2 regions of the Pseudoalteromonas sp. S558 genome follow, and region 2 is predicted to be linked to the other one. Evidence: predicted binding sites of a transcription regulator. Region 2 holds the regulator's gene; the other holds the start of a gene.
The links. Region 2 encodes MetJ, which represses methionine synthesis genes. Its sites were predicted from a motif close to TAGACGTCTAGACGTCTA; they were not measured.
Positions count from the first base shown of each region.

Region 1: CWB66_RS02720 (homoserine O-succinyltransferase) is a predicted target of MetJ. The motif match lies at 1,306-1,323, and genes of this name have one in related genera.

Region 1 is NZ_PNDU01000028.1:23,856-29,791, forward strand. Features, by position in the region: gene CWB66_RS02715 (homocysteine S-methyltransferase family protein) at 1-305, opposite strand, end outside; gene CWB66_RS02720 (homoserine O-succinyltransferase) at 295-1,242, opposite strand; gene ettA (energy-dependent translational throttle protein EttA) at 1,464-3,137, shown strand; gene CWB66_RS02730 (PilZ domain-containing protein) at 3,293-3,661, shown strand; gene CWB66_RS02735 (histone deacetylase family protein) at 3,715-4,623, shown strand; gene CWB66_RS02740 (TlpA family protein disulfide reductase) at 4,686-5,189, shown strand; gene CWB66_RS02745 (AraC family transcriptional regulator) at 5,191-5,936, opposite strand, start outside.
Region 2 is NZ_PNDU01000073.1:16,976-22,911, reverse strand. Features, by position in the region: gene metL (bifunctional aspartate kinase/homoserine dehydrogenase II) at 1-5, opposite strand, end outside; gene metB (cystathionine gamma-synthase) at 26-1,273, opposite strand; gene metJ (met regulon transcriptional regulator MetJ) at 1,472-1,792, shown strand; gene CWB66_RS05645 (malic enzyme-like NAD(P)-binding protein) at 1,887-3,128, opposite strand; gene rpmE (50S ribosomal protein L31) at 3,652-3,867, opposite strand; gene priA (primosomal protein N') at 4,100-5,936, shown strand, end outside.

The DNA.
Region 1 (5,936 bases), on a different contig from region 2:
ATGTCGTAATCTTCCATCGAGATAGTGGTCGAGTTAAACGTGTTAGTTTCGATAATATCGGCGCCCGCTGATAAAAAACCACGATGAATATCAGTGATTAAGTCGGGCTTGGTTAGGCTTAATAAATCGTTATTGCCTTTAATTAATACATGCCAGTCTTTAAAACGCTCTGCGCGATAGTCTTCTTCTTCTAGCTTATGATCTTGGATCATGGTGCCCATAGCACCATCTAAAATTAAAATGCGTTCTTTTAATGCTGCACTTATTTCGGCTTGCTTATTATTTGTAGGCGCGTTATTCGGCATAGTTGTTAGTCCTCACATCTTGGCTAACTAAATTAATATCATACGGTGTGGTTTGGTACACGTAGTAATTTAACCAGTTCGAAAAAAGTAAAAAAGCATGGCTTTGCCACGTTTTTGAAGGTTGTTTGGTTGCATCATCGTCCACAAAGTAATTTTCGGGTTTTGGTGCATTGGGGCTTTTTTTACAATCTCGCTCATATTCTGCTTTTAGCGAGTCGGCGTCGTACTCTGGGTGACCGGTTATAAACACTTGGCTACCCGATTTATTTTTAAGTAAATAAGCCCCTACTCGCTCAGAGCCAGCCAATACCACCAGCTCATCACAGGCGTTTATTTTATTTATATCAATGTGGCCATAGCGTGAGTGCGGTACTAAAAAAGTGTCGTCGAATCCGCGAGTCAGTGCACCGTGCTCAAAATAACATTGGTGAGTAAATACGCCACACAGTTTGTCGTCTTTTAAATCGCGCTTTAAATTGTAATGGTGATATAACGCGGCATGTGCTGCCCAGCACGAAAATAACGTAGAGGTAACGTGTTGCTCGGCCCAATCAATAATGACCTTTAGCTCATCCCAATATGCTACATCGTCGTATTCTAAATGGGCAAGTGGCGCGCCGGTTACTATTAATGCATCGTAATTGTTGTCTTTAACTTCAGAAAAGTAACGATAAAAGGTATCAAGGTGCTCTTCTGAGTTGCTACTACTGCGGTGAGTGTCAAGGCGTAGTAGTTCTACGTTTACTTGCAAAGGCGAGTTGGCAAGTAAGCGAATAAACTGAACTTCGGTTTCTACTTTATTAGGCATTAAGTTTAAAATAGCCAAACGCATTGGGCGTATTTCTTGCGTTTTTGCACGACTTTTTGGCATTACAAATACGTCTTCTTGACGTAAACGCGCAATAGCCGGCAACTCGTCTTTTACTGTAATTGGCATACTTCACTCCTGTTCATAAAAACCTGTGCTAATTATGAACTGAAAGTAAAAAATATCAACCTCTAGATGTATAGATGTCCAAATGAAATTTATTCATGATTTTATACTTTGCTTACAAGCATGCTTTAGTGCTTTAAAACTATGCCATTCGTTGACTGTTTCACCTGAGAGCCACTACAATACAACATTGAAATTTTTATTATTATTTGAAGGCTCCTTTCATGGTTTTACCTGATAAATTTATATTCTCGATGAGTCGAGTATCTAAGGTTGTGCCACCTAAGCGCACTATCTTAAAAGATATTTCGTTGCACTTTTTCCCTGGCGCAAAAATTGGTGTGCTTGGTTTAAACGGTTCTGGTAAATCTACTTTACTACGCATTATGGCCGGTGTTGACCAAGATTTTGAAGGTGAAGCACATCCTCAGCCTGGTACAAAAATTGGTTACTTGCCACAAGAGCCTGTACTGGACGAAAGTAAAACAGTGCGTGAAATTGTTGAAGAAGCTGTTGGCGAAGTTAAACATGCACTTAGCCGTCTTGATGAAGTGTATAACGAATACGCAATGGAAGGTGCTGACTTTGACGCACTTGCAAAAGAGCAAGGCGAGCTTGAAGCGGTTATTCAAGCGCACGATGGTCATAACATCGATAACGTTTTAGAACGTGCTGCTGATGCACTTCGTCTGCCAGAATGGGATGCTAAAATTGAGCACCTTTCAGGTGGTGAGCGTCGTCGTGTTGCTATATGTCGATTATTACTTGAAAAACCAGACATGCTTATTCTCGATGAGCCAACTAACCACTTGGATGCTGAGTCGGTTGCATGGTTAGAGCGTTTCTTACACGATTACGAAGGCACCGTTGTGGCAGTAACGCATGACCGTTACTTCCTTGATAATGTAGCTGGTTGGATATTAGAGCTTGACCGTGGCGAAGGTATTCCATGGGAAGGTAACTACTCTTCTTGGCTTGAACAAAAAGATGCGCGCCTGCAGCAAGAACAAAAATCAGAAAAAGCGCGTCAAAAATCAATTGCGCAAGAACTTGAATGGGTTCGTTCAAACCCTAAAGGTCGCCAAGCTAAGTCAAAAGCACGTATGGCTCAGTTTACTGAAATGCAGCAATCTGATTACCAAAAGCGTAACGAAACTAACGAAATGTTTATTCCACCTGGCCCGCGTTTAGGCGACCAAGTACTTGAAGTAACTAATCTTCGTAAGAGCTTTGGCGATCGCGTTTTAATTGACGATTTAAGCTTTAGCATGCCAAAAGGTGCCATTGTGGGCATTATTGGCGCGAATGGCGCGGGTAAATCAACGTTATTTAAAATGATAAGCGGTGAGCAAGAGCAAGACAGCGGTAGCATCAGCGTTGGTGAAACTGTACACCTTGCGACTGTTGATCAGTTCCGCGACGGAATGGACGAAAGCAAAACTGTTTTCCAAGAAATATCAGACGGTCAAGACGTATTAAAAATTGGTAACTTTGAGTTCCCAAGCCGTGCGTATGTAAGTCGCTTTAACTTTAAAGGTAACGATCAGCAAAAGTTTGTTAAAGACCTATCAGGTGGTGAGCGTAACCGTTTACACCTTGCTAAGTTATTAAAAGCGGGCGGCAATGTGTTATTACTGGATGAGCCAACCAATGACTTGGACGTTGAAACACTACGTGCACTTGAGAACGCTATTTTAGAGTTCCCAGGTTGTGTAATGTGTATATCGCATGACCGTTGGTTCCTTGACCGTATTGCTACACATATTTTAGATTACCGCGATGAAGGTCAAATTAACTTCTTTGATGGTAACTACACTGAATACGAAGAGTGGCTTAAAAAGACATTGGGTGCAGCAGCAGCTCAACCTAAACGTATTAAGTACAAAAAAATTGGCTAATATTCACTGTAGCTAATTTATTACAGTAACACTAAGCCCTGCATTTATGCGGGGCTTTTTTATGCCACCAGTATTCTAAACACTTATTTTCTAGCATGTAGAGAATTACCCGCTATGATTAATTTATTATAAAAACAATAAGGCCAAGTTAGGTTATGCAAAATCGTCGTCAGTTTTCTCGTGTTTTATTTTCAACCGATGCACAAGTAATTTTTAATGATCATCAATACCCATGTAAATTACTCGATATATCTTTACATGGCGCGTTAATTACTAGATGTGACGCCTTTTCTAGCAGCACTAATACCAATGCAATACTGTGCTTTACACTCCCGCAAAGCGAAATAGAAATAAAAATGGAAGTTATGGTTTCTCATATAAAAGCAAACCACATAGGCCTAAAATGCCATTATATTGATATAGACAGTATTACGCATTTAAAGCGCTTAATTGAGTTAAATTTAGCCGATGACGAACTATTACATCGCGAGCTCGCTATGTTGATCCACGACACACTACAATAGACTCATTTAGATTAGTTGATTACCATAGAGCAAATTTTTTAACTTGTGCAAACATGATCTTAAATCCACATTTACCTTTAGTGTATCACCCCAATTACTCGTTTAGTTTTGATCCAAAACACCGCTTTGCAATGAGTAAGTTTGCACATTTATATGAGCATGTTGCAGAGCTTGGCTTAATTGGCAATAATCTAGTTGAGCCAATATTAGGCAAGCCAGGGCCACTTGAACTTGTGCATTGCGATAACTACATTCAAGATCTATGGCACAACCGCTTAAATGAAAAAACCATGCGTCGCATTGGCTTACCTTGGTCCCAAGAGTTAATGAATCGTACATTTACAGCCCCGCAAGGTACGCTGCAAACGGCTCGCTTAGCACTTCAGCACGGCATAGCGTGTCACTTAGCTGGTGGCACACATCACGCACATCATGACTTTGGTTCAGGTTTTTGCATGGTTAATGATTTAGCCTTTACTGCCGAGACGTTAATAAAAAGTGGCGAAGTGACTAATGTGCTTATTTTTGATTTAGATGTGCACCAAGGCGACGGCACAGCTGCAATGTTACAGCATCAACCCTATGCTTATACTTGTTCTATTCATTGTGAAAAAAACTTCCCCTTTAGAAAGTCCCCTAGTGATTTGGATATTGGCTTGGCCGACAATATGAAAGACGACGAATACCTCGCCATAGTAGACGACACCTTAAGTTATTTACTTAAAGAACTAAACCCAAGCTTAGTGCTTTACGACGCAGGCGTTGATATATGGCAAGACGATGGGCTAGGTAAATTAGATATCAGTTGGGATGGAATAGTCAAACGCGATCACTTAGTGCTTAAACGCTGCCTTGAGCACAACACGCCAGTAGCCACTGTGATTGGCGGCGGTTATGATAGAGATCACCTTCGTCTTGCTAAACGCCACGCAATTATAGTTGAGCAAGCCGCTCGCTTTTAATATGAAATAAAAATGTTAAATTCTCGTTCTTATTTAATACAGACAATAAAAACGAAAACACTATGACACAACTACTTACTGCTATCTCACTCTTTTTATTAAGTTTTACGGTACATGCGCAAGATCAAAACACAGATGAAGCGCATCCTCAATTGCCTACATTAAATTTACAAATGGCAGATGGCTCTATCATTAATACTCATGACTTAGTGGGCCAGCCTTATGTTTTGCATTTTTGGGCGACTTGGTGCCCATACTGTAAAAAGCTGCAACCCGCGCTTCAAAAAATAAACGACATGGGCTTAAAAGTTATTGCCGTGAGCTTTAAAGAAGATGACGATGCCACTCCCGCTAAAGCACTTTCAGACAGAGGGTATACTTTTAAAACAGCAGTAAAAGCGGACGCAATTGCAGCGCAATTAAGTATACGAGGTACACCGACTACCTTATTTATTGATAAAAAAGGCCGCGTTGTTTGGCTTACTAACACTTCAAACTCAGAAGATGCAAACCTGCATTTAAATGCGCGCACCTTACTGCATTCTATTAATGTAAAAACAAAGTAGCTTACTGTGTTTTTAACTGGCTCGGAGTTAAACCTGTCCAACGTTTAAATGCACGCCGAAAGTTAGGTATATCATAAAAAGCCAACTGCTCAGCGACTTGTTCATTTCGTTTAGCACATAAGGTAAGTAAATAAATCGCTTTATGCTTATTTTGAGCATCAATTAACGTTGAAAAGCGTACACCATTGAGTTTAAGTTTGCGCTTAAATGTTGCTGGGCTCATTGCAAAATGTTTGGCAGTAAACTCTAAATTGACACTTGGATAGGCATATAAGTACCGACAGACCGCTTCAATAAAAGTCATGCTGACTACATTTTGGTTATGTAACTGCGACTGAGCTTGCATAAAGCGTAATTGACTAGCATGCGGATTTTTGGCCCGTAACATGGTTTTATTTAATACCCAGCATGTACATGGCTTATCAAAACTAACCTTGAGTCCCAAATTATGTTCGTATTCTTGAATATGGCGAGGGCGCTTAAACGCAAAGTCAAACTGACAATGGGGATAACTTGCGCTTACTCGTTTAAGTAAACTATAAAATGCGGTGCTGTATATCTCTAAAACATAATGGTATAAATCTTCGTCGAGCCCGTGCGCGGGCTGAATATAAATATATAAATTATTGTTTTTAATATACGTTTGGCTAAATAACAAAGGCGCTAGCTGCATTCTTAAAAGCGATAACTGCTTTAATACTTGAGCTAAATTAGCGCTGTACATAAGGGTTTGTGCTTCAGCTCGTG
Region 2 (5,936 bases):
ACCATATTGTACCAATCCATTTTAATCACCAAAGTGCCGGATGAGCAGCACTTAATTTAACATTGTTATTAGAAACGCCAGCCCTTTTCCCTGCGTGACTTTCGTTCTTTTTATACCCTGGTTTAACAAGATTAAATACGCGATCAAAGTCTGCAAGTAAATCATGTATATCTTCAATACCAACCGAAATACGGATAAGCGTATCGCCCACCCCCGCTTCTAAGCGTGCTTCTTCTTCCATTCCTGCATGAGTCATTGTCGCAGGGTGGCAAATTAGACTCTCCACTCCCCCTAATGACTCAGCTAAACTAAACTCTTTTAAGCTTGTTAAAAATGCAGCCGCATCGTGTATGTCGCCTTTAATATCAAAGCTAACCATGCCACCAAAACCAAGCTGCTGTGCTTTCGCTAATTCATGTTGAGGATGCGACTCAAGACCTGGATAATAAACTTGGCTAACAAACTCAGATTCTTCAAGATACTTAGCAATTGCTAATGCGTTTTCTTGGTGCTGTTTTAAACGGATATTTAAGGTACGCAAACCTCGTAATGTTAAGTAGCTATCAAAAGGTGCCCCTGTAATACCAATATTATTTGCCCACCAAGCAAGTTCATCACCCAGTGCTTGTGTTGCGGTTATGACTGCACCACCAACAACATCCGAATGGCCATTGATATACTTCGTTGTAGAGTGCACGACAATGTCTACTCCAAATTTAATTGGGTTTTGTAATGCTGGTGACAAAAATGTGTTATCTGCTGCAACCAATGCACCGCATTGTTTTGCAACTTCAGTGACCGCTTTAATATCAGTTAAACGTAATACTGGGTTACTGGGTGTTTCTATCCAAATTAATTTTGGTTTAATCTCTAATATTTGATCAAGGCTCTGTTGTTTAGTTAAGTCTAAAACTTTAAGTTTTAATAAGCCGCGCTTTTGTAATGAAGTAAATAAACGATAACTACCACCGTAACAGTCGTGTGGGATCACCAATGTATCGTCGTGATTAAGTAGCTGCGTAGCTAAATGCACAGCAGCCATGCCTGTAGCTGTAATAATGCCACGCGCCCCACCTTCGAGCTCTGCAAGCGTTTCAGCTAAAATATCACGATTAGGATTACCGCTACGGCCGTAATCATATTGGCGCTTAGTATCAAAATCAGCAAACGAATACGTTGTCGACAAATAGAGTGGAGCTACCACTGCACCATGCTGTTTATCAGCCTCTATACCGCTACGCACTGCAATAGTTGCTTTATTTTTTCCACTCATACTTGTCACCTAATTAATTTGGATGTTTAGACGTCTAAAAGAGTAGTTTATTCAATTTAAGAAGTCAAAACATTTAAACCGCTAGATGGCTAAATAACAAGTATTTGACTATCTTTTTTAAATCGATAGAATTTCACGCATATTCACACGCTTTTATCTTGTGTGAGCAATTAATAATCTGAGGCAACGATACATCTTATGGCTAAATGGAATGGTGAGTATATTCACCCATACGCAGAACACGGTAAAAAATCAGAACAAGTTAAAAAGATCACCGTTTCGATCCCACTAAATGTATTAAAAGTATTAACTGATGAACGTACACGTCGTCAAATTAGTAACCTACGCCATGCGACAAACAGTGAACTATTATGCGAAGCTTTTTTACATGCATTTACAGGCCAACCTTTACCTAATGACGACGATTTACGTAAAGATAATGCCGAAAAAGTACCTGAAGAAGTGAAAAAAATAATGCAAGAAATGGGGCTTGAAGTACCTGTTTTAAATGAAGATTAAGCGTTTAAAAAACATAAAAAAACCTCAGTAATTACTGAGGTTTTTTTATAACTGAATTTTACTGCATATTTTACTGCATACTTTACTGCATACTTTACTGCATATAGTTTTCAGGTAGCTCAATACGCGCTACACCCGACTCAACAGCAGCAAGCGCTACTGCTCTTGCTATACGTGGAAGTAAACGTGGGTCCATCGGCTTTGGAATAATATAATGAGCGCCAAATTCTAATTTATCCACACCTGCGGCTTTTAATACTTCAGCCGGTACAGGCTCTTTAGCAATACTGCGAATAGCCTCTACTGCGGCTATTTTCATTTCGTCGTTAATCGCGCTTGCACGAACATCAAGTGCGCCACGGAAAATAAACGGGAAACATAAAACGTTGTTAACCTGATTAGGGTAATCAGAGCGCCCTGTTGCCATAATTAAATCGTTACGTGCGCTGTGTGCGAGTGCAGGATCTATTTCAGGATCTGGGTTTGAGCACGCAAACACAACCGGCTTATCAGCCATTAACTTTAAATCTTCAGCACCTAATAAATTAGGTCCCGATACACCAACAAATACATCTGCGTCTGCAATTACATCTTGCAACGTACGTTTATCGGTATTATTGGCAAACAATTGCTTGTACTCATTTAAATCATCACGGCGTGTGTGAATAACCCCTTTGCGATCTAACATATAGATATGCTCGCGTAGCGCACCACACTTAATTAGTAACTCCATGCACGCAACAGCAGCGGCACCGGCCCCTAAACAAACAATAGTCGCATCTTCAATTGACTTTCCCTGTACCTCAAGCGCATTAAGCATACCTGCAGCGGTAACAATGGCGGTGCCGTGTTGATCGTCATGAAAAACTGGAATGCTACAGCGCTCAATTAACGCTTTTTCGATTTCAAAACACTCTGGTGCTTTAATATCTTCGAGATTAATGCCACCAAATGTATCTGCTATATTTGCAACTGTATTTATAAAGTCTTCGGTAGTACGGTGCTTAACTTCAATATCAATCGAGTCTAGGCCTGCAAAACGCTTAAATAATAAAGCCTTGCCTTCCATTACGGGTTTAGATGCGAGTGGCCCTAAATTACCCAGACCTAAAATTGCAGTACCATTAGTAATGACCGCAACCATATTACCTTTACCGGTATATTTATAAGCATTTGCAGGATCAGCAGCAATTTCACGCACAGGTTCAGCAACACCTGGGCTATATGCTAGGGCTAAATCTTGAACCGTTTCGGCAGGCTTGGTTAGCTCAATGCTGATTTTTCCTGGAACGGGATGAGAATGGTAATGTAGTGCTTGTTCACGAAAGTCTGACATAACGCGATTGTATCCTGCAATTTAAGTTAAAGTGAGAGGTGTTGTCTGGGTTACGATACCCTTATTATTTTTAAATTCCAAGCAATATCAGGTCTATCCTGTTATATGCTAGATTCATTGATTTTAAGAGGTTTTTCAGTAACTTTGCGAAGATATACTGACATTTCATAAATAGAAATTCATATAAAAAGAATTTTAGAGGTACTTTTAGCCGCGAGTCGTTTTCTCTAAAAACGACTGTCAAATTTTTAGTATAAATAACTATAAACAGCTTAATACTCTACTTTAAAAACATTTATCTTCACGTTAGCTACATTTAACAACTTAGTTAAAAATTGAACACTTCAAAATATAGAGACTATTGCGTACTTTGTCTGCAAAGGTTTATGCATACTCAGAATAAGAACAGGAAATAGTTATGCAAAGAAGATAACGTCAAAATAGGCAGGAAAAGTAAATAAAAGATGAATTTTAGGCATAAAAAAAGCACCCTAAGGTGCTTCCTTTAACTAAATAGCAAAAATTACTTCTTGCTACCAAGTGCACCGAAACGCTTGTTGAAACGATCAACACGTCCGCCAGTGTCTAAAACTTTTTGCTTACCAGTGTAAAACGGGTGACACGCAGAACATACGTCTAAGTGAATGTTTTTACAAAGAGTAGAGCTTGTTTCGAATTCATTTCCGCATGAACATGTTGCTGAAATTACTTCGTACTTAGGGTGAATACCTTCTTTCATAGAAACCTCTAGTTAAGGCCGCATCGCTCTCCAAACCCGTAGTTTGGTACCATACGTCGTTAAAACAAATTTGTTGGTGGCGGATTTTATCCAACAACTACCAAGCACACAAGGTTTAATTATATTTTTTTGCTAAAAAAGTAATCAAATAATAAAACGGTTATAATTTGCTAGTAGGTTTTTAACCGTATATTTAGTACATTATACCATTAATTTTATTAGTTGAGTTGTTATGCGTTTTGTTGAAGTTGCTATAAAAGTCCCGTTACCGCGCACCTTTGATTATAAAGTAGATGAACAGCTCTCAGGCTTGGTTTCGGATCTAAAGCCTGGAATGCGTGTTTTAGTCCCTTTTGGCAACCAACGTAAAGTGGCCGTTATATTAGCTTTAAAAACCAGCACTGAAGTTCCTGAAAATAAAATTAAAAGTATTCTTGAAGTCATTGACGATGCTCCTATTTTATCTACGCAACACTTAGCGCTTCTTAGCTTTACCGCTCGTTATTATTGCTACCCTTTGGGCGAAACGATTCATATAGCTCTGCCTAGTGCACTACGCCAAGGTGAATCACCAGACAAAACAAGCATTAACATGGTAATGCTTACTGAAAAAGGCGCTAAAGTACCGTCATTAAAAGCCAAAACTCAACTCAACTTATTGAAGCAGTTATCACAATCAGGTAAGTCGTCTTTAACTGAACTAAAAGCCTTAGGCTTTAGCAAAAAAACCATCGATAGCCTCATTGATAAAGAACTTGTCACACAAACTATCGAACACGATAACCAATGGCAAAGCATTACCCCCAAAGTTGGTAGCAAACCAATTCTTAATAAAGAGCAAGCGGTTGCCTGTACGGCGATTAATCAAAGCAAAGGCTTTAGCAGCTTTTTATTGGAAGGTGTGACAGGCAGTGGTAAAACTGAAGTATATTTACAGTGCCTTGAAGAGGTATTAAAGCGTGGTGAGCAAGCCCTCGTATTAGTTCCCGAAATAGGTTTAACCCCCCAGACAGTTAATCGCTTTCGTCGCCGCTTTCCTGATACACCCATTATGCTTTGGCATTCAGCCCTGACCGATAACGAAAGACTCCAAACATGGCGATTTTGCGAAAAAGGCAGCTGTGCAATCGTAATAGGCACTCGCTCGAGTATCTTTCTGCCCTTTTTGCAACTCGGTATGATAGTGGTTGATGAAGAACACGACTCTTCATTTAAGCAGCAAGATACCCTTCGCTATCATGCTCGTGATTTAGCCGCATACAGAGCATTTCAGCATAAGATTCCACTCATATTAGGCAGTGCTACGCCCGCGCTTGAAACACTTCACAAAGCGATTAATAATAAATATCAGCTATTGAGCCTAACTGAGCGTGCACAAACCGCGACCGACAACCAATTCAAATTACTCGACATGAAAGGCCAGCCCGATCAAGCTGGTATAGCCCATGCAAGCCTTGCCACTATGCGTCAGCATTTAAATCGTGGTAAACAGGTGATGGTATTTTTAAATCGCCGAGGCTTTTCGCCCACGCTTATTTGTCATGAGTGCGGCTGGCTAAGCGAGTGTAAACGCTGTAGCACTAGCGCAACATTTCACAAAGCGATTGGTCAAATGATTTGCCACCATTGTGGCGATCAATACCCGGTGCCTCATCAATGTCCTGATTGTGGCAGTACACAAATATTCCCCAACGGCAAAGGTACAGAGCAAATAGAAGAGTTTTTATCAACTGAGTTCCCTGATACGCCGATCACGCGCATTGATCGCGATTCAACTCGTCGAAAAGGGAGTCTTGAAAAAGCACTTGATGAAATTAACTTAGGGGGAGCACGTATTTTAATTGGCACACAAATGCTTGCCAAAGGTCATCACTTTGCTGATGTCAGCTTGGTGCTTATTTTAGATGTAGATAGCGGTTTATACTCCTGTGACTTTAGAGCAACCGAACATTTAGCTCAGCTTGTTACACAAGTAGCAGGACGTGCTGGGCGCTCTGGAGAACCTGGCCAAGTACTATTGCAGACCCACTTTCCTGAGCATCCACTTTTACAAGACTTGGTTAACAATG